4 regions of the Marichromatium sp. AB31 genome follow, and region 1 is predicted to be linked to each of the others. Evidence: predicted binding sites of a transcription regulator. Region 1 holds the regulator's gene; each other region holds the start of a gene.
The links. The regulator sigma-54, encoded in region 1, starts transcription at its own class of promoters, with help from an activator protein. The targets are predictions, from matches to a motif close to TGGCANGNTNCNTGCTT.
Positions count from the first base shown of each region.

Region 2: the regulator sigma-54 is predicted to act here: its motif matches at 1,714-1,730, upstream of nifV (homocitrate synthase).
Region 3: the regulator sigma-54 is predicted to act here: its motif matches at 2,570-2,586, upstream of nifH (nitrogenase iron protein).
Region 4: the regulator sigma-54 is predicted to act here: its motif matches at 2,259-2,275, upstream of EBL84_RS16200 (TOBE domain-containing protein).

Region 1 is NZ_RHFI01000002.1:247,896-252,049, forward strand. It holds gene lptC (LPS export ABC transporter periplasmic protein LptC) at 1-25, shown strand, start outside; gene lptA (lipopolysaccharide transport periplasmic protein LptA) at 22-510, shown strand; gene lptB (LPS export ABC transporter ATP-binding protein) at 524-1,249, shown strand; gene EBL84_RS03460 (RNA polymerase factor sigma-54) at 1,431-2,903, shown strand; gene hpf (ribosome hibernation-promoting factor, HPF/YfiA family) at 2,939-3,292, shown strand; gene EBL84_RS03470 (PTS sugar transporter subunit IIA) at 3,580-4,038, shown strand; gene hprK (HPr(Ser) kinase/phosphatase) at 4,058-4,154, shown strand, end outside.
Region 2 is NZ_RHFI01000006.1:96,086-100,239, reverse strand. It holds gene nifU (Fe-S cluster assembly protein NifU) at 1-288, shown strand, start outside; gene nifS (cysteine desulfurase NifS) at 345-1,568, shown strand; gene nifV (homocitrate synthase) at 1,765-2,916, shown strand; gene nifW (nitrogenase-stabilizing/protective protein NifW) at 2,930-3,268, shown strand; gene EBL84_RS06760 (nitrogen fixation protein NifZ) at 3,252-3,719, shown strand; gene nifM (nitrogen fixation protein NifM) at 3,716-4,154, shown strand, end outside.
Region 3 is NZ_RHFI01000006.1:120,239-124,392, forward strand. It holds gene EBL84_RS06890 (aldo/keto reductase) at 1-676, shown strand, start outside; gene EBL84_RS06900 (L,D-transpeptidase) at 935-1,522, opposite strand; gene EBL84_RS06905 (NAD(+)--dinitrogen-reductase ADP-D-ribosyltransferase) at 1,617-2,468, opposite strand; gene nifH (nitrogenase iron protein) at 2,649-3,530, shown strand; gene nifD (nitrogenase molybdenum-iron protein alpha chain) at 3,646-4,154, shown strand, end outside.
Region 4 is NZ_RHFI01000038.1:3,793-7,946, reverse strand. It holds gene EBL84_RS16215 (hypothetical protein) at 1-370, shown strand, start outside; gene EBL84_RS16210 (cytochrome b) at 643-1,191, shown strand; gene EBL84_RS16205 (alpha/beta hydrolase) at 1,290-2,231, shown strand; gene EBL84_RS16200 (TOBE domain-containing protein) at 2,342-3,160, shown strand; gene modA (molybdate ABC transporter substrate-binding protein) at 3,206-3,949, shown strand; gene modB (molybdate ABC transporter permease subunit) at 4,016-4,154, shown strand, end outside.

The DNA of each region.
Region 1 (4,154 bases):
CCCGACCCAGGAGACCCAACCATGAGCCCTCCACTGCGCCTGCTGGCACTGTTGCTGTTGTTCGGCTGGAACCCGGCCAACGCGCTCGACGACGACCCCCAGCAACCGATGTACATCGAGGCCGACGACGTCGAGGTACGCGAGGCCGAGGGCACCAGCATCTATGTCGGCAACGTCGAGGTCACCCAGGGCAGCATGCGCCTGCACGCCGACCACATGACCGTCTATCACCGCGAGGACCGCCGCCCGCGCCAGATCATCGCCATCGGCACCCCGGCGCGCTTCCGTCAACTGCTCGAGGACGACCAGGGCGAGGTCCGCGCCTTCGCCAGGCGCATGGAGTTCGACACCGACCGCGACGAGCTGGTGCTGATCGACGAGGCGGTACTGATCCAGGGCGAGGACCGCGTCGCCAGCGAGCGCATCGTCTACGACCGTGCCCGCGAACACTTCCGTGCCGGCGGCAGCGGTCGGGTGCGGATCACCATCACCCCCGAGGAGGAGTCATGACAGGGGTCGACGGATGAGCGTACTGCGCGCCGAACAGCTCAAGAAACGTTATCGCAGCCGCGAGGTCCTGCGGGGAGTGAGCGTCGAGGTCGAGGCCGGCGAGGTGGTCGGGCTGCTCGGCCCCAACGGCGCGGGCAAGACCACCTGCTTCTATCTCATCGTCGGGCTGATCCCGGCCGACCAGGGGCGCATCACCCTCGACGAGCACGATGTCACCCTGATGCCAATGCATGCGCGCGCGCGCGCCGGACTGAGCTATCTGGCGCAGGAGCCCTCGGTGTTTCGCAAGCTCAGCGCGCGCGACAACATCCTCGCGATCCTCGAGACCCGCGGCGACCTCGACCGCGAGCAGCGCGAGCAGCGTTGCGAGCAGCTGCTCGAGGAGCTCGGCATCGCCCATATCGGCGAGTCGCTGGCACTCAGCCTCTCCGGTGGCGAGCGCCGTCGTCTCGAGATCGCCCGCGCGCTGGCCGTCGACCCCAAGGTGATGCTGCTCGACGAGCCCTTCGCCGGCGTCGACCCGATCGCCGTGGGCGACATCAAGGCGATCGTCTCGCACCTGCGCGAGCGCGGCATCGGCGTGTTGATCACCGATCACAACGTGCGCGAGACGCTCGACATCTGCGATCGCGGCTACATCATCAGTAATGGCGAGGTGATCGCCGCCGGCCGCCCCGACGAGCTACTCGCCAACCAGCAGGTACGCGACGTCTATCTCGGCGCCGACTTCGCCATGTAGCATGTAGGCGGCAGCATCCGCGCCCCGCTGCTACATATTGGGAGTAAGATGAAGACCATCGCGCCCCGGCAGGGGGCGCGCTTGACGTGACTCAGGCACCTTTGTTGCCACCCGACCTATAATCGTCATAGGACGGTCATCGACCCGGCATAGAGACAGACGCAAGACGCATCGGCGATCCATGAAGCAAACCATCCAGCTTCGCCTCGGCCAACACCTGACGATGACGCCCCAGCTGCAGCAGGCGATTCGCCTCCTGCAGCTGTCGACGCTCGAGCTGCAGAAGGAGATCCAGGAGGCGCTGGACTCCAACCTGATGCTCGAGGAGGCCGAGGAGGCCGACCGCTTCGCCGCCAACGGTGAGGACAGCGGCAATGGCGCACACGAGTCCCCGCCCAGCGATGAGCAGGGCAGCGCCGAGCGTGAGCTCCAGGGCGAGACCAACGAGATCCCCGATGAGCTCCCGGTCGACACCCAGTGGGCCGATGTCTACGACGGCTATCTACCGCCGAGCACCCAGGGCAGCGCCGAGAACGCCGATTTCGACCCCTTCCTCCACCAGAGCCGCCCTCAGACCCTGCACGATCACCTCCTCTGGCAGCTCAACCTGATCCGGCTGAGCGAGCGCGACGAGATGATCGCCGAGGCGGTGATCGATGCCATCGACGCGCGCGGCTATCTTCGGGCCGATCTCGACGAGCTGCTGAGCACCATCGGCGACGATCAGATCAGCCTCGAGGAGATCGCCACCATGGTGCACCGGGTGCAGTCGTTCGATCCCCCGGGGGTCGGCGCCCGCGATCTCGCCGAGTGCCTGCAGATCCAGCTGCGGCAGCTCCCCGCCGAGACCCCGCAGCGCGACCTCGCGCTGGCGATCTGTCGCGACGGCTTCGAGCACCTGCCGCGCAAGGACATCGCCGCGCTGATGCGCCGCTTCAAGCAGACCGAGCCCGAGATTCGTGGTGCACTCACGCTGATCTGCCAGCTCAACCCGCACCCCGGCGACTTGATCGCGCAGGAGCCCCCGGAGTACGTTGTACCCGACATCTTCGTGCGCAGAGAGAATGGTCGCTGGTCGGTGGAACTCAACCCGGAATCCACACCTAAACTGAGGGTGAACGCAGACTACGCCCGGCTGATCCGGCGCGCCGACACCAGCAGCGACAGCGTCACCATGCGCAACCACCTGCAGGAGGCGCGCTGGTTCATCAAGAGCCTGGCGAGCCGCAACGACACCGTGCTGCGGGTGGGCGCCAAGATCGTGGAGATGCAGCAGGCGTTCTTCGAGCACGGCGAGGAGGCGATGCGGCCGATGGTGCTGCGCGACGTCGCCGAGGCGCTCGAGCTGCACGAGTCGACCGTCTCCCGGGTCACCACGCAGAAATACATGCATACGCCGAGGGGCACCCTGGAGTTCAAGTACTTCTTCTCGTCCCACGTCAGCACCACTTCTGGTGGGGAGTGTTCATCAACGGCGATCCGCGCGCTCATTCGTAAGCTGATCGCCGCCGAACCCGCCAGAAAACCCTTGAGCGACAGCAAGATCGCGGCCGAACTGGCCGATCGCGGCATCCAGGTCGCGCGTCGAACCGTCGCCAAGTACCGCGAGGCCATGGGTATTCCAGCCTCGAACGAGCGCAAACGCCTGGCATGAGCAGGCTGTTTGGAACCCCTGTAAGGAGTCCAATGATGCAAATCAATCTGACGGGTCATCACGTCGACATCACCGAGGCACTGCGCGACTACGTCGACAGCAAATTCGCACGCCTGGCGCGTCACTTCGACCACGTCACCAATGCCCACGTCATTCTCAGCGTTGAGAAGCTCGACCAGAAGGCCGAGGCGACGCTGCACATCAATGGTGGGAAGCTCTTCGCCGACTCCGTGCATGAAGATATGTATGCCGCGATCGACGGCCTGACCGACAAGCTCGATCGCCAGATCCTGCGCCACAAGGAGAAGAAGAACGACTATCGCAGCGCACCCGGCCCGAAGGCGGCCGACTCTGAAGCCGAGGCCGACGCCGAGGCCGATACCGAATAGCCCGGCAACGGCCTGATGGCCCATGCGTCGGCGGGGCGTCGGGACACCCGACACCCGCCGGACCGACGCACCGACACCTCGAACGGATCCGTGATCGCGCCGTTCGGGGTGTTTTGCATTGAGACCCTGAGATCCGAGCCGATATCGACACCTGCGGGCTCCGACGACTCGAAGGACACCCAGAATCCATGACCACGACCACGCGCCCCGATCACCCGCCGGTATGGACACCGGACACCGTCACCGCCCAGCGCCCCTGTCCCTGCGACCACCAGGAGCCTTGACCGATGTTCAGTCCAGACCTGATCAGCGAGGCCCGAGTCAGCTGCGGTGCCGAGATCGCCAGCAAGAAGCGGCTGCTCGAGACGCTCGCCGAGCTGCTGGCCAACGACCACCCCCGTCTCAACACCGAACTCGTCTTCGAGCGTCTGCTCGAGCGCGAGCGACTCGGCAGCACCGGACTCGGTCACGGTGTGGCGCTGCCGCACGCCCGCATCAAGGAGATCAACGAGGTGCTCGGAGCCTTCGTCAGCACCAGCACCGGGGTCGACTATGACGCGATCGACGGCGAGCCGGTCGATCTCGCCTTCGCCCTGCTGGTCCCGGAGAGCGCCACCGAGGAGCATCTGCGCTTGCTCGCCCGGCTCGCCGGCATGTTCAGCGACCCGGCCACCCGCGCCGCGCTGCGCGAGGCCGGCTCGGCGGCGACCGTCCTGCAACTGATCGAGACGAGCGAGGCGCGCTAACGCCACGCCGACCTGGGCCATGCTCGACAGCCTCCAGTCACTCCTCGAACAGACCGGCCCGCGGCTGCAGCTGCGCTGGCTCAACGGCGAGCCCGAACAAGGCTCCCCACTGCGCC
Region 2 (4,154 bases), on a different contig from region 1:
CGCGCCCCCGAACCCCCGCAACCCGCCGCGCCCCGCGTCAACACCCTGCAGCGCATCCGCCGCATCGAGCGGCTGATCGACACCCTGCGCCCCGAGCTGCAGCGCGACCACGGCGACCTCGAACTGGTCGACGTCGACGGCCGCACGGTCTATGTCAGCCTCAAGGGCGCCTGCGCCGGCTGTCAGATGGCCTCGCTCACCCTCTCCGGCATCCAGGAGCGGCTCAGCGCCGAGCTCGGCGAACCGCTGCGAGTGATCCCCGCCGCGCCCCAGCAGATCGCCTGCTGACGTCCCACGGCGCGACGCGATCGCCACCCATCCCCATCCGCAGCGAGGAGCCACCGATGAGCGAACAGACCCCCGGCATCTATCTCGACAACAACGCCACCACCATGGTCGCCCCCGAGGTGGTGGAGGCGATGCTGCCCTTCTTCACCGAGCAGTTCGGCAACCCCTCCTCGATCCATCGCTACGGCGATCGCGTCGGGCGCGCGCTGCGCACCGCACGCGCCCAGGTCGCCGCCCTGCTCGGCGCGACGCACGACTCCGAGATCATCTTCACCTCCTGCGGCACCGAGTCCGACGCCACCGCCATCCTCTCGGCGCTGCGCGCCCAGCCCGAGCGGCGCGAGATCATCACCACCGAGGTCGAACACCCGGCGGTGCTGAGCCTGTGCGACCAGCTCGCCAAGGAGGGTTATGTGATCCATCGTCTCGGCGTCGACGGCCACGGGCGACTCGATCTCGATGCCTATCGCGCGCTGCTCACCGAGCGGGTCGCCATCGTCTCGGTGATGTGGGCCAACAACGAGACCGGCACCCTGTTCCCGGTCGAGGAGATGGCCGAGATGGCACGCGCGGCGGGCGTGATGTTCCACACCGACGCGGTGCAGGCGGTGGGCAAGCTGCCGATCGCGCTCGCCGACAGCGCCATCGACATGCTCTCGCTCTCCGGGCACAAGCTCCACGCCGCCAAGGGCGTCGGCGTGCTCTACGTGCGTCGCAACACCCGCTTCCGACCGCTGCTGCGCGGCGGTCACCAGGAACGCGGTCGCCGCGCCGGCACCGAGAACAGCGCCGGCATCGTCGGGCTCGGGCTCGCCTGCGAGCTGGCCGGCGCCGCGCTCGAGCACGAGCGCACCACGGTGCGCGCGCTGCGCGACCGGCTCGAGCGCGGCATCCTCACCGCCGTGCCCCACTGCTTCGTCACCGGCGATCCCGACAACCGTCTGCCCAACACCAGCAACATCGCCTTCGAGTTCATCGAGGGCGAGTCGATCCTGCTGTTGCTCAACCGTCACGGCATCGCCGCCTCCAGCGGCTCGGCCTGCAGCTCGGGCTCGCTCGAGCCCTCGCACGTGATGCGCGCCATGGGCATCCCGCTCACCGCCGCCCACGGCACCATCCGTTTCTCGCTCTCACGCTACAACAGCGCCGCCGAGATCGATCGCGCGGTGGACACCCTCGTCCCGGTGATCGAACAGCTGCGCCGACTCTCGCCCTACTGGGGCGAGGACGGTCCGCTCGGCGACGCACACACGCCCGGCTTCTCGCCGGCCTACGCCTGACCCGACGCGCGGCACCGGCGCACCATGCCGGTGCCGCGACGCGTCGGCTCTGCGACACGCCCGCCCTCTCCACCCTGTCGCAAACCCTGCAACGCCCCGGTCTCCTGGCGCGCAACCCGCTGAGAACCCACGTCATCGAAGACGCTGGCACTTCCTTTGCTAACAAGTCTCGTCAAGTGCTGTACGGAGCCCACAGATGAAGGATTCAGTCCGCCCGATCACCATCAACGACACCACCCTGCGCGACGGCGAGCAGTCGGCCGGGGTCGCCTTCTCGCTCGCCGAGAAGCTCGCCATCGCCCGCGCGCTCGACGCCCTCGGCGTCCCCGAGCTCGAGATCGGCATCCCGGCGATGGGCGCCGACGAGCGTGACGCGATCCAGGCCATCGCCCGACTCGGGCTCGCCGCGCGGCTGATGCTGTGGTGCCGGATGCGCGCGGACGACATCGCCCGCTGCGCCGGGCTCGACGCCGATCTCGTCGACCTCTCGATCCCGCTCTCCGACCAGCAGCTGGCGTGCAAGCTCGGCCGTGATCGCGACTGGGCGCTGCGCCAGATCGCGCGCTGCGTGCCCGAGGCGCGCGCGCTCGGGCTGGAGGTCTGCGTCGGCGCCGAGGACGCCTCGCGCGCCGATCCCGAGTTCCTCGCCCGCGCCGCCGAGGTCGCCCAGGCAGCCGGTGCGCGCCGCATCCGCTTCGCCGACACCGTCGGCTTGATGGAGCCCTTCGGCGTCTATTCACGCATCGCCACGCTGCGTGCCGCCTGCGACCTGGAGATCGAGATGCACGCCCACGACGACCTCGGGCTGGCTACCGCCAACACCCTGGCCGCGGCCCGTGCCGGGGCGACCCACCTCAACACCACGGTGCACGGACTCGGCGAGCGCGCCGGCAACGCCGCGCTGGAGGAGGTGGTGATGGGACTCAGACACACCCAGGGGATCGACCCCGGGGTCGACCTGCACGCCTTCGAGCAGGTCTCGACCCTGGTCGCCCAGGCCTCGGGACGCCCGGTGGCCTGGCACAAGAGCCTGGTCGGCGACGGTGCCTTCACCCACGAGGCCGGGATCCACGTCGACGGCCTGCTCAAGGACCCGCTCAACTACCAGGGCATCGACCCGGCCGAACTCGGGCGCCATCACCGCCTGGTGCTCGGCAAGCACTCGGGCCGCCAGGCGGTGCGCCAGGCCTATGCCGAGCTGCTGCACCAGGAGGTCGGACTCGATCAGGCCGAGCGACTGCTGCCGCTGGTGCGCCGCTTCGTCACCGCGACCAAGCGCGCCCCGGTCGCCGCCGACCTGCAGCGCTTCCTCTGCGAACTGCCCACTGCAACCGCCCACACCGCCTGAACCGGAGCCGCCGATGAACGACGACAGCGACCTGCACGACCTGGTCAGCGCCGAGGACTTCCTCGAGCACTTTGAGATCGACTACGACCCGGCCGTGGTCCGGGTCAACCGGCTGCACATCCTGCAGCGCTTCCACGACTATCTGGCCGACGCCGAGCCCCTGCCCGAACAGGCCGAGGCTCGTCACCGGCGGCGCGCCGAGCTGCTCACCCGCGCCTATCACGACTTCGTCGCGTCCGACGCGCGCACCGAGCGCGTGTTCCGGGTCTTCCATCTGCACGGACCGCGCAGCGGCGTGCGGGTCGATCTCCAACTCGACCCGGCGGGAGGTGACCATGCGCCCCAACTTTGAGTTCGGCGATGCGGTGCGGGTGATCCGCAACCTGCGCAACGACGGCACCTTCCCCGAGGGCGCGCGCGGCGATCTGCTGGTACGTCGCGGCGCCGTCGGCCACGTGCGTGACGTCGGTACCTTCCTCCAGGACCAGATCATCTACGCGGTGCACTTCATCGAAGAGGGCCGCGTGGTCGGCTGTCGCGAGGAGGAGCTGCAGGCGGCCGACGCGCCTTGGACCCCGAGCCGCTTCGAGGCGCGCGAGCGGGTCGCCGCCGCCCGCCGACTGGCGCTGCGCGGCGAGGTACTGGTCGAGCCCGGGGAGGTCGGCGAGGTGCTGCGGGTCGAGCGCGATCACCCGCAGGGGGTGTGCTATCAGGTGTTGTTCGCCGGGCGTACGCCGCTGCTGGTGCCCGAGTCGGCGCTGGACCAACCCGAAGACCAACCCGAACCCCAGGAGGCCGGATGAAGGCGCGCATCGACCCCTACCACCTGATCCGCGCCTCGGCCAGTCGCTTCCAGTGTCCACCGACCCAGCTCGACGCCGTCCAGCGCGCCGAGGCCGAGCGTCTGGCCGAGCGCAGTCAGCAGCTCGAGGCACTGGTGCTCGCCACCGCCGAGGCGGCGGCCACGCAGATCACCGACCAACAGCTCGACGCGAGCCTTGCCGAGCTGCTCGAGCGCTACGAGGATGAGGTCGCCTTCGAGGCGGCGCTCGCCGATGGCGGACTGGATGTCGCCGCGCTGCGCCGCGCCCTGGAGCGCGAGCTGCGCTTCGACGCCGTGCTGCGTCGCATCGGCGCCCAGGCCCCGGCACCGAGCGAGGACGAGTTGGCCGCCTTCTATCAGCGCCACCGCGAGCGCTTCGTCCAGCCCGAGCGTCGCGAGGCCCGCCACCTGCTCA
Region 3 (4,154 bases), on a different contig from region 1:
CGTCTCGCACAAGCGGACCTGGGACGCCGACCGGGTCGAGGACATCGCCCAACGGGTCCGCGACGACATGGTCGACAGCCTCGATGATCTCGGGCTCGGCTATGTCGACCTGCTGCTGGTGCACTGGCCGGGGAGCTTCAGCGCGCCGCCCGGCGGCGACCCGGAGGTCTCGCGGCGCGCCCGCGCCACCATCTGGCGCGCCTTTTGTGAGCTTGCCGACAAGGGCGCGGCGCGCGCCATCGGTGTCTCCAACTTCACCATCGACCATCTGCGCCAGCTGATCGCCGACGTGCCCGAGCCCGCGTACCGTCCCGCGGTCAATCAGGTCGAGATCCACCCCTATTGCCGGGACCCCGAGCTGGAGGCCTTCTGCCGCGCGCAGAGCATCGTCGTCACCGCCTATGCGCCCTTCGCCAGCGGGGCCTTCGAGTTGCTGCGCGACCCGGTCCTGGTCGCCATCGCCGGGCGTCACGGCAAGAGCCCCGGTCAGGTCGTGTTGCGCTGGCACCTGCAGCGCGGTCGCACCGCGCTGCCCAAGACCTCCAGGGCCGAGCGCATGGTCGAGAACCAGTCGATCCACGACTTCATCCTCGACGCCGAGGAGATGCGGGCGATCGACGCGCTCGGCGTCGGCACCCCCCGCCGCACCTGTCCTGACCCGACGGCGATCGCCTGAGGGGCGATCGGGTTTCCAGCCGTCAGTCGGCAGTCGGCAGCCGCCAGCTTTCAGCCGCCAGCTTTCAGCCGCCAGCCGCCAGCTGCCAGCTGCCAGCCTTCCCGCTGGCGGCTGATTCGCCGCGTCTCCCTATCTGCGCCGGTCATGAACACCGGCCCTCCCCACTGGAGGCTGACAGCTGGGGGCTGGCCGCTTGAAGACTGGCAGCTTGAAGACTGGCCGCTGGCAACGGATTCCGCGCCCGCGGCATGAGCGGCATCAGTTGACGACCTCGACTCGGTCGCCGAGACGCAGGCGCTCGAAGAGGAAGCGGGCGTCGCGCTCGCCGACGCGCACGCAGCCGTGCGAGTCGGGGTAGCCGGGGAGCCAGCCCTCGTGGAGGAAGTAGTGGCCGTGGAACTGGATGGCGTAGGGCATCCACGCCTGCCAGCCGAGCTGGTTGGTGTAGCGCGAGGAGACCTTGTCGATGTCCTTGGCGAGCACGGCGAAGCGTCCGCGCGGGGTGGGGTGGCCGGCGCGGCCCGATGAGATCGGGCCGCTGTGCACCGGCTCGCCGTCCTCGATATAGGTGAAGCGCTGCTCGCCGAGATCGATGCGGATGGCGCGCCTGGCGGCGTCGCTCGGCCCGCTCGGCGGTCCGGGATCGGTGGTCGGGGGTGTTCCGGGTGGTTGTGGCTCGGTGGCGACCGTGGCGGGTGCGGTCGCGACTGGGGCGTCGACCGGCTCCGGCGCGGGGCGCTCGGGCGGCGCCGCGCAGCCGCTGCCGAGCAGGGTCACGGTGAGCAGGATGGTCGGGGCGGTGGCGGGATGGTTTCGGTCTGTTGCCGTGTCGCTCGGCTGCTCCATGGTTCGCTCCCTCGGCGTGCCCGCCCGTCTCCGGGGCCGGGGCCCGCCGGTGTGGATCCGCGTCGCGCCCTCCCTGTCCGCGCCGCCCGGCGGCTCATAGCACCGAGATCCGCACCTCGTAGACCCCGCCGATCACCACGTACTCGTCCTCGCCCTTGAGCAGGTCGGGGAGCAGCCGGTTGTAGAAAAATACCTTGGGGCGCGGCACCTCGGTTTCGAGGATGTAGTCGCCGAACTCGTCGGCGCGCTCGCGCTCGCTGGTGAAGCTGTTGAGGTTGTTGAGCAGCACGCGGTAGCGATGGCGTCCGACCCGTTCGAGGACCTCGTGTTCGTCGATGCGGTTGATCCCGCGATAGAGCCGCAGGTGGGTGCGCCCGGGGTCGCGGCGCTGCAACTCGTACTGGCCGTAGGTATAGAGCAGGTCGAGTTGGGACTCGAGCGCGTTGGTGGCGTAGAGCCCCTGGGTGCCGGCGGCGACATAGCGCAGATAGGTCTCGCTGCCGCGTCCGTGCAGCGGGCCGGCGTGGTGGCGTGCGAGCAGGCCGAAGCGGCTCTCCGCCCAACGCTTCAGCACTGCGCCCTCGCGCCCGTCGGAGTCGAACGACCAGCCGCGCACCATGCGTTGGTAGTCGGCCTTGGCGCGTCCGCGACGTCCCCGGGTGAGCCCGGCCTCCTCGGGGAGGTCGAGGAGGAAGCGCCAACGCATGTAGTCCTGGAAGTGACGCGCGCGCGCGCGATGCTCGGGGATGGCGTCGAGGTTGCGCAGCAGTGGGGTGTGGAGTGGGGCGATGCCGTCGAGTTCGAGGTCGACCGGGTGTTGCTGGTAGGTGAGGCTGCCGAGGATCACCGCCGGCAGGTTGCAGCGGTTGAGCGTGAGTCTGGCGTGTGCCGGGAGCGAGGGTGGCGGCGGGTCGGGCGCCTGGGTCGTTTGTCTGTTGCTATCCATACAGCCCCTGCGGCTTTGTCGTGGATACGACCATCCGGTCTCTGCCCGAGGGGTGTTGAATAATCGAGCCCAATCAATGCGGTAGGTCGTTTTATCGATGTTGGCACGGTGGCTGCTTGAGCCTCCGTGTGGATAACGTCGTGCAACGCTCGCCAAGCGAGCCAACGAGAGGAACCTACCATGGCAACACGGCAATGCGCCATCTACGGCAAGGGCGGCATCGGTAAGTCGACCACCACCCAGAACCTGGTCGCCGGGCTCGCCGAGCTGGGCAAGCGGGTGATGATCGTCGGGTGTGACCCCAAGGCCGACTCGACCCGTCTGATCCTGCACTCCAAGGCCCAGGAGACCATCATGCAGATGGCCGCCGACGCCGGCTCGGTCGAGGATCTGGAGCTCGAAGACGTGCTCAAGGTCGGCTTCGGCGACATCAAGTGCGTCGAGTCCGGCGGTCCCGAGCCGGGTGTCGGCTGCGCCGGTCGCGGCGTCATCACCGCGATCAACTTCCTCGAGGAAGAGGGCGCCTACGAGGAGGATCTCGACTTCGTCTTCTACGACGTGCTCGGCGACGTGGTCTGCGGCGGCTTCGCGATGCCGATCCGCGAGAACAAGGCGCAGGAGATCTACATCGTCTGCTCCGGCGAGATGATGGCCATGTACGCGGCCAACAACATCGCCAAGGGCATCGTCAAGTACGCCAGTTCCGGCGGCGTGCGTCTCGCCGGGCTGATCTGCAACAGCCGCAATACCGCCCGCGAGGACGAGCTGATCATGGAGCTTGCGCGTCAGCTCGGCACCCAGATGATCCACTTCGTCCCCCGCGACAACATCGTGCAGCGCGCCGAGATCCGTCGCATGACGGTTATCGAGTACGACCCCAAGTCGGGCCAGGCCGACGAGTACCGCACGCTGGCGCAGAAGATCATCGACAACCAGATGTTCGTGGTGCCGACGCCGATCTCGATGGATGAACTCGAGGACTTGCTGATGGAGTTCGGCGTGCTCGAGGAAGAGGACGAGAGCATCGTCGGCAAGACCGCGGCAGACGAGGCGGTGGCCTGAGCCCAGTCCCGAGCCATCGCGCGGACGCGCCGCCGTCGGCGACGTCCTGTCCCCCAGCGTTTCTCACCGCGCGACCGTCGGCGGATTGGCCGCGGCGCCGTATAGAGGACACAGCATGTCGAACATGACCCTCGAAGAGACCAAGGCCCTCATCCAAGAGGTGCTCGAGGCCTATCCCGACAAGGCGCGGAAGGATCGCGCCAAGCATCTCGCGGCCAACGACCAGTCGGTCGAGCAGTCGAAGAAGTGCATCATCTCCAACCGCAAGTCGCAGCCCGGCGTGATGACCATCCGCGGCTGTGCCTACGCCGGCTCCAAGGGCGTGGTGTGGGGGCCGATCAAGGACATGGTGCACATCTCCCACGGCCCGGTCGGGTGCGGTGCCTATTCGCGCGCCGGTCGTCGCAACTACTACACCGGCCACACCGGGGTGAACACCTTCGGCACGATGAACTTCACCTCCGACTTCCAGGAGAAGGACATCGTCTTCGGCGGGGACAAGAAGCTCGAGAAGCTGATCGACGAGATCGAGCAGCTCTTCCCCCTGGTCAAGGGCGTGAGCGTGCAGTCGGAGTGTCCGATCGGCCTGATCGGCGACGACATCGAGGCGGTGGCCAAGAAGAA
Region 4 (4,154 bases), on a different contig from region 1:
CACCATCGAGCTCGACCACCCCGATCACCCCTGTCTCGCGCCCTGGCGGGCGCTGCTCGGGCACCACTGGCGCGCGCGCCTGATCGCGCCGCGCCGGTTGCGGATCTATCGCGAGTACGAGGTGACGGCGCGGCGCATCATCGGCAACGATGCCGCCGGCGCGCCCTGTCTCTGCGTCTGCGACTACCGCCGCTTCGAGCCGCGCTCGGACGACGGCGAGACCTTCTACGCCGCGCTGGTCCACGCCGAGTCGCACCTGGCCTGGCGGCTCGACGACGGGCGCTGGCTGTCGCTGCGGCGGATCGCGCCCCAGGGCGAGGACGGCGCGCTGCTCGAACAGCGCGCGCTGCGCGCCGAGATGCCGCGCTGAACACACCCGCGGCGGCGCTGGCAAGGACATCGGTCGTTGCGTCCAAGGCCCCGTTCTGGGCGCTCCCGGCGCCCGCCGAGACGGCTGGTCAGGGCCCGACGCGGGTTGGTATAACTAGCCCGGAGCCGACCGGCGCAACCGGCTCAGGGACACGTATGCGCCCGCGTCGCGCACCGCCGTCGGGCGGCGACGCGCGCCCCCGAGCCCCGGCCAGCTCCCGACCCTGTCGTCACCACGACAGACCCAGCATCCCGATCGCGAGGTAACAACCCTTGGCCCAACCGCGTTATACCTTCACCCAACGCCTGCTGCACTGGCTGGTCGCCCTGCTGGTGCTCGGCCTGCTCTGCTCCGGCACCCTGTTCTGGGCGCTCGGCTACGAGGGCATCGCCAATCTCTTCGGCGAGGACTTCGCCGCCACCCTGGTGACCATCCACAAGAGCGTCGGCGCCACCGTGCTGCTGCTGACCCTGCTGCGTCTGGTGCTGCGTCGCCGCTCGCCGGCCCCGGCCTACGAGCCGCCGCTCGGCAAGGGTGAGCAGTTCGTCGGCGGCGCGCTGCACGTGCTGCTCTATCTCGGTCTGCTCGCCATCACCATCGGCGGCGCCGTCGCCGTGGTCAGCGCCGGCTACCCGCTGGAGTTCTTCGGTCTCAGCATCGAGCTGCCGCTGGCCGAGAACCCGGAGCTTGCCAAGACGCTGTTCTTCTATCACGGGCTGGGCGCGCTGGCGATCTTCGTGCTGGTGCTGATCCACACCGCCGCCGGGCTCAAGCACTGGCGGTTGAAGGACGGGGTGATGACCCGCATCAGCCTGCCCTGAGGCAACGGGCGCCCGGGGCAGCCCGGGCGCGCGGCGGGGCGCAACGCCCCGCCCTCACCCCTCACCCCTCACCCCTCACCCCTCACCCGCCCCCGACGATGATCCTGCTCACCCTCCTGCTGCTCCCCGCGACCCTGCTCGGCCTGCTCGCGCTCGCCGTGCAGCTCGGTTTCCGCGCCCCGCGTCGACGCGCCCGCCACGACCCGGCGGCGCTCGGGCTCGACTTCGAGACCTGCGTCATCCCCACCCGGCGCGGTCGCCGGCTGTTCGCCTGGCTGCTGCCCGCGCCCGACGCCGAGGCGACCCTGGTGGTGCTCCACGGCTGGGGCAGCAGCGCCGAGTTGATGCTGCCGCTGGCCGCGCCCTTCCGCCGCGCCGGGCTCAACGTGCTGTTGTTCGACGCGCGCAGCCACGGCAACAGCGATGGCGACACCTTCTCCTCGCTGCCGCGCTTCGCCGAGGACCTGGAGGCGGCGGTCGACTGGTTGCGCCGCGTCCATCCCACGCGCTGTCGCCGTCTCGCCCTGCTCGGGCACTCGGTGGGGGCCGGCGCGACCCTGTTCTACGCCGCCGACAACCCGCTGCCCGACGCGGTGATCAGCATCGCCGCCTTCGCCGACCCGGCCGAGGTCACCGAGGGCTATCTGCGCACGCTGCGCCTGCCGCGCTGGCTGGCGCGGCTGGCCACCCGGCACGTCGAGTGGCGCATCGGCCACCGCTTCGCCGAGATCGCCCCGCTGCACACCGCCGCGCGCATCGGCTGTCCGCTGCTGCTGGTCCACGGCACCGCCGACACCAGCGTGTCGCCGCGCGACGCCCGACGCATCCTCGAACGTGCCCCCACCGGTCGGGCGCGGCTGTACGAGGTGCCCGGCGCCGGGCATGATTCGGTCGAGCACATCGAGCGTCATGTCGGTGCCCTGATCGACTTCCTCGCCGAGCACGGGGTCGGGGGGACCTCCCATCCTGGTGCAGGGGCGACCGAAGATGCCTCGATGCGGTGCACCGCCACCCGCCGTTCGCCACCCGTCGCTTCCTAAGCATCCGGATCACGGGGACTTCTTTTTTGGCATCGGTATTGCTTGGCTAGGCCCGTCGTTATATCGCCCTCGATATAACCCTTGTCACCGAGTCAACAGAGGCCGCGATCATGCCCCATGCCGCAGAGACCCACGCCCGACTCAAGACCTCGGGCGCCCTACGGCTCGATCTCGACACCAGCCGCTTCGCCGGGCACGAGCGCATCGCACTGCTGCGCCGCATCGACGAGACCGGCTCGATCTCGCAGGCGGCGCGCGCCCTGGGCATCTCCTACAAACAGGCCTGGGACGCGGTCGATGCGATGAACAACCTCTCGGCCGCGCCCCTGGTGCAACGTCGCACCGGCGGACGCCACGGCGGCGGCACCGAGCTCACCGCCGAGGGGCGACGGCTGATCACGGTGTTCGAGACCGCCGAGCGCGAGCACCGGCGCTTTCTCGAACGACTCGGCGAGGGCGTGCGCGACTTCGACCATTTCCATCGTCTGTTAGGAGTCATCAACATGAAGGTCAGCGCAAGGAATCATCTGCACGGCGTGGTCACCGCGGTGCGTCGCGGGGCGGTCAACGCCGAGGTGGTGCTCGACCTCAAGGGCACGCCGCTGGTGGCGATCGTCACCAACGAGAGCGTCGAGGCGCTCGGCCTCGAACCCGGGCGCGAGGCCTACGCCCTGGTCAAGGCCTCCTTCGTGCTCATCACCACCGAGGACGGCGGGCTGCGCACCTCGGCGCGCAACCGTCTGTGCGGCACCGTCGAGCGGATGATCGAGGGGCCGGTGAACACCGAGGTGGTGCTCGCGCTCGACGGCGGCGCACGCGTCACCGCGATGATCACCGCCGAGAGCGCGCATCAACTCGAACTGGCCGAGGGCAAGCGCGCCTGCGCGCTGATCAAGGCCCCGCACATCATCCTCGCGGTCAGCGACTGAGCCACCACGCCACCCATCCCCGTCAGCGACAAGGAGTATCGAAGGATGTCGACCCCATTGCGCTCACTCACCGCCGCCGTGCTGCTGCTCGGCTCCACCACCCTGGTCCAGGCCGAGGAGGTCCGGGTCGCGGTCGCGGCCAACTTCACCGCGGCGATGAAGGAGATCGCCACCGCATTCGAGCAAGCCACCGGACACAGCACCCGGATCAGCTACGGCTCGACCGGCAAGCTCTATACCCAGATCGTCAACGGCGCGCCCTTCGACGTCTTCCTCGCCGCCGACCAGCGCCGCCCGGCGCTGCTCGTCGAGGAGGGCCGCGCCAACGCACCCTTCACCTACGCCATCGGCGAGCTGGCGCTGTGGAGCGCCGACCCCGCGCTGATCACGGACGGCGCGGCACTGCTCGAATCGGGCGCGTTCGACCGCCTGGCGATCGCCAACCCCAAGACCGCGCCCTATGGCGCCGCGGCGATGGAGGTGCTGGAGTCGCTGGGGCTGGCCGAGACCCTCGCGCCCAAGCTGGTGCGCGGCGACAACATCGCCCAGACCTACCAGTTCGTCGCCACCGGCAACGCCGAACTCGGCTTCGTCGCCCTGGCGCAGATCGCCCTCGACCCCAGCGGCTCGCGCTGGGAGGTGGAGCAGTCGCACTACAGCCCGATCCGTCAGGACGCGGTGCTGCTCGAGGGCGCCGAGGCCAACCCCGCCGCCCAGGCGCTGCTCGACTACCTCCAGGGTGAGGCGGCGCGCGCGGTGATCACCCGCTACGGCTACGCCACCGACTGAGCGTGACGAGGCCCGGCAAGCGCCGGGCCTCACCGCCTCCGCCCCATCCCCGCCCGGAGCACCGCCGTGTCACTCGATCTCACCCCGGTCTGGCTGACCCTCAAGCTCGCCACCCTCACCACCGCCGTGCTGCTGGTGGTGGGCACGCCGCTGGCCTGGTGGCTGTCGCAGACGCGCTCACGCTTCAAGCAGATCGTCGCTACCC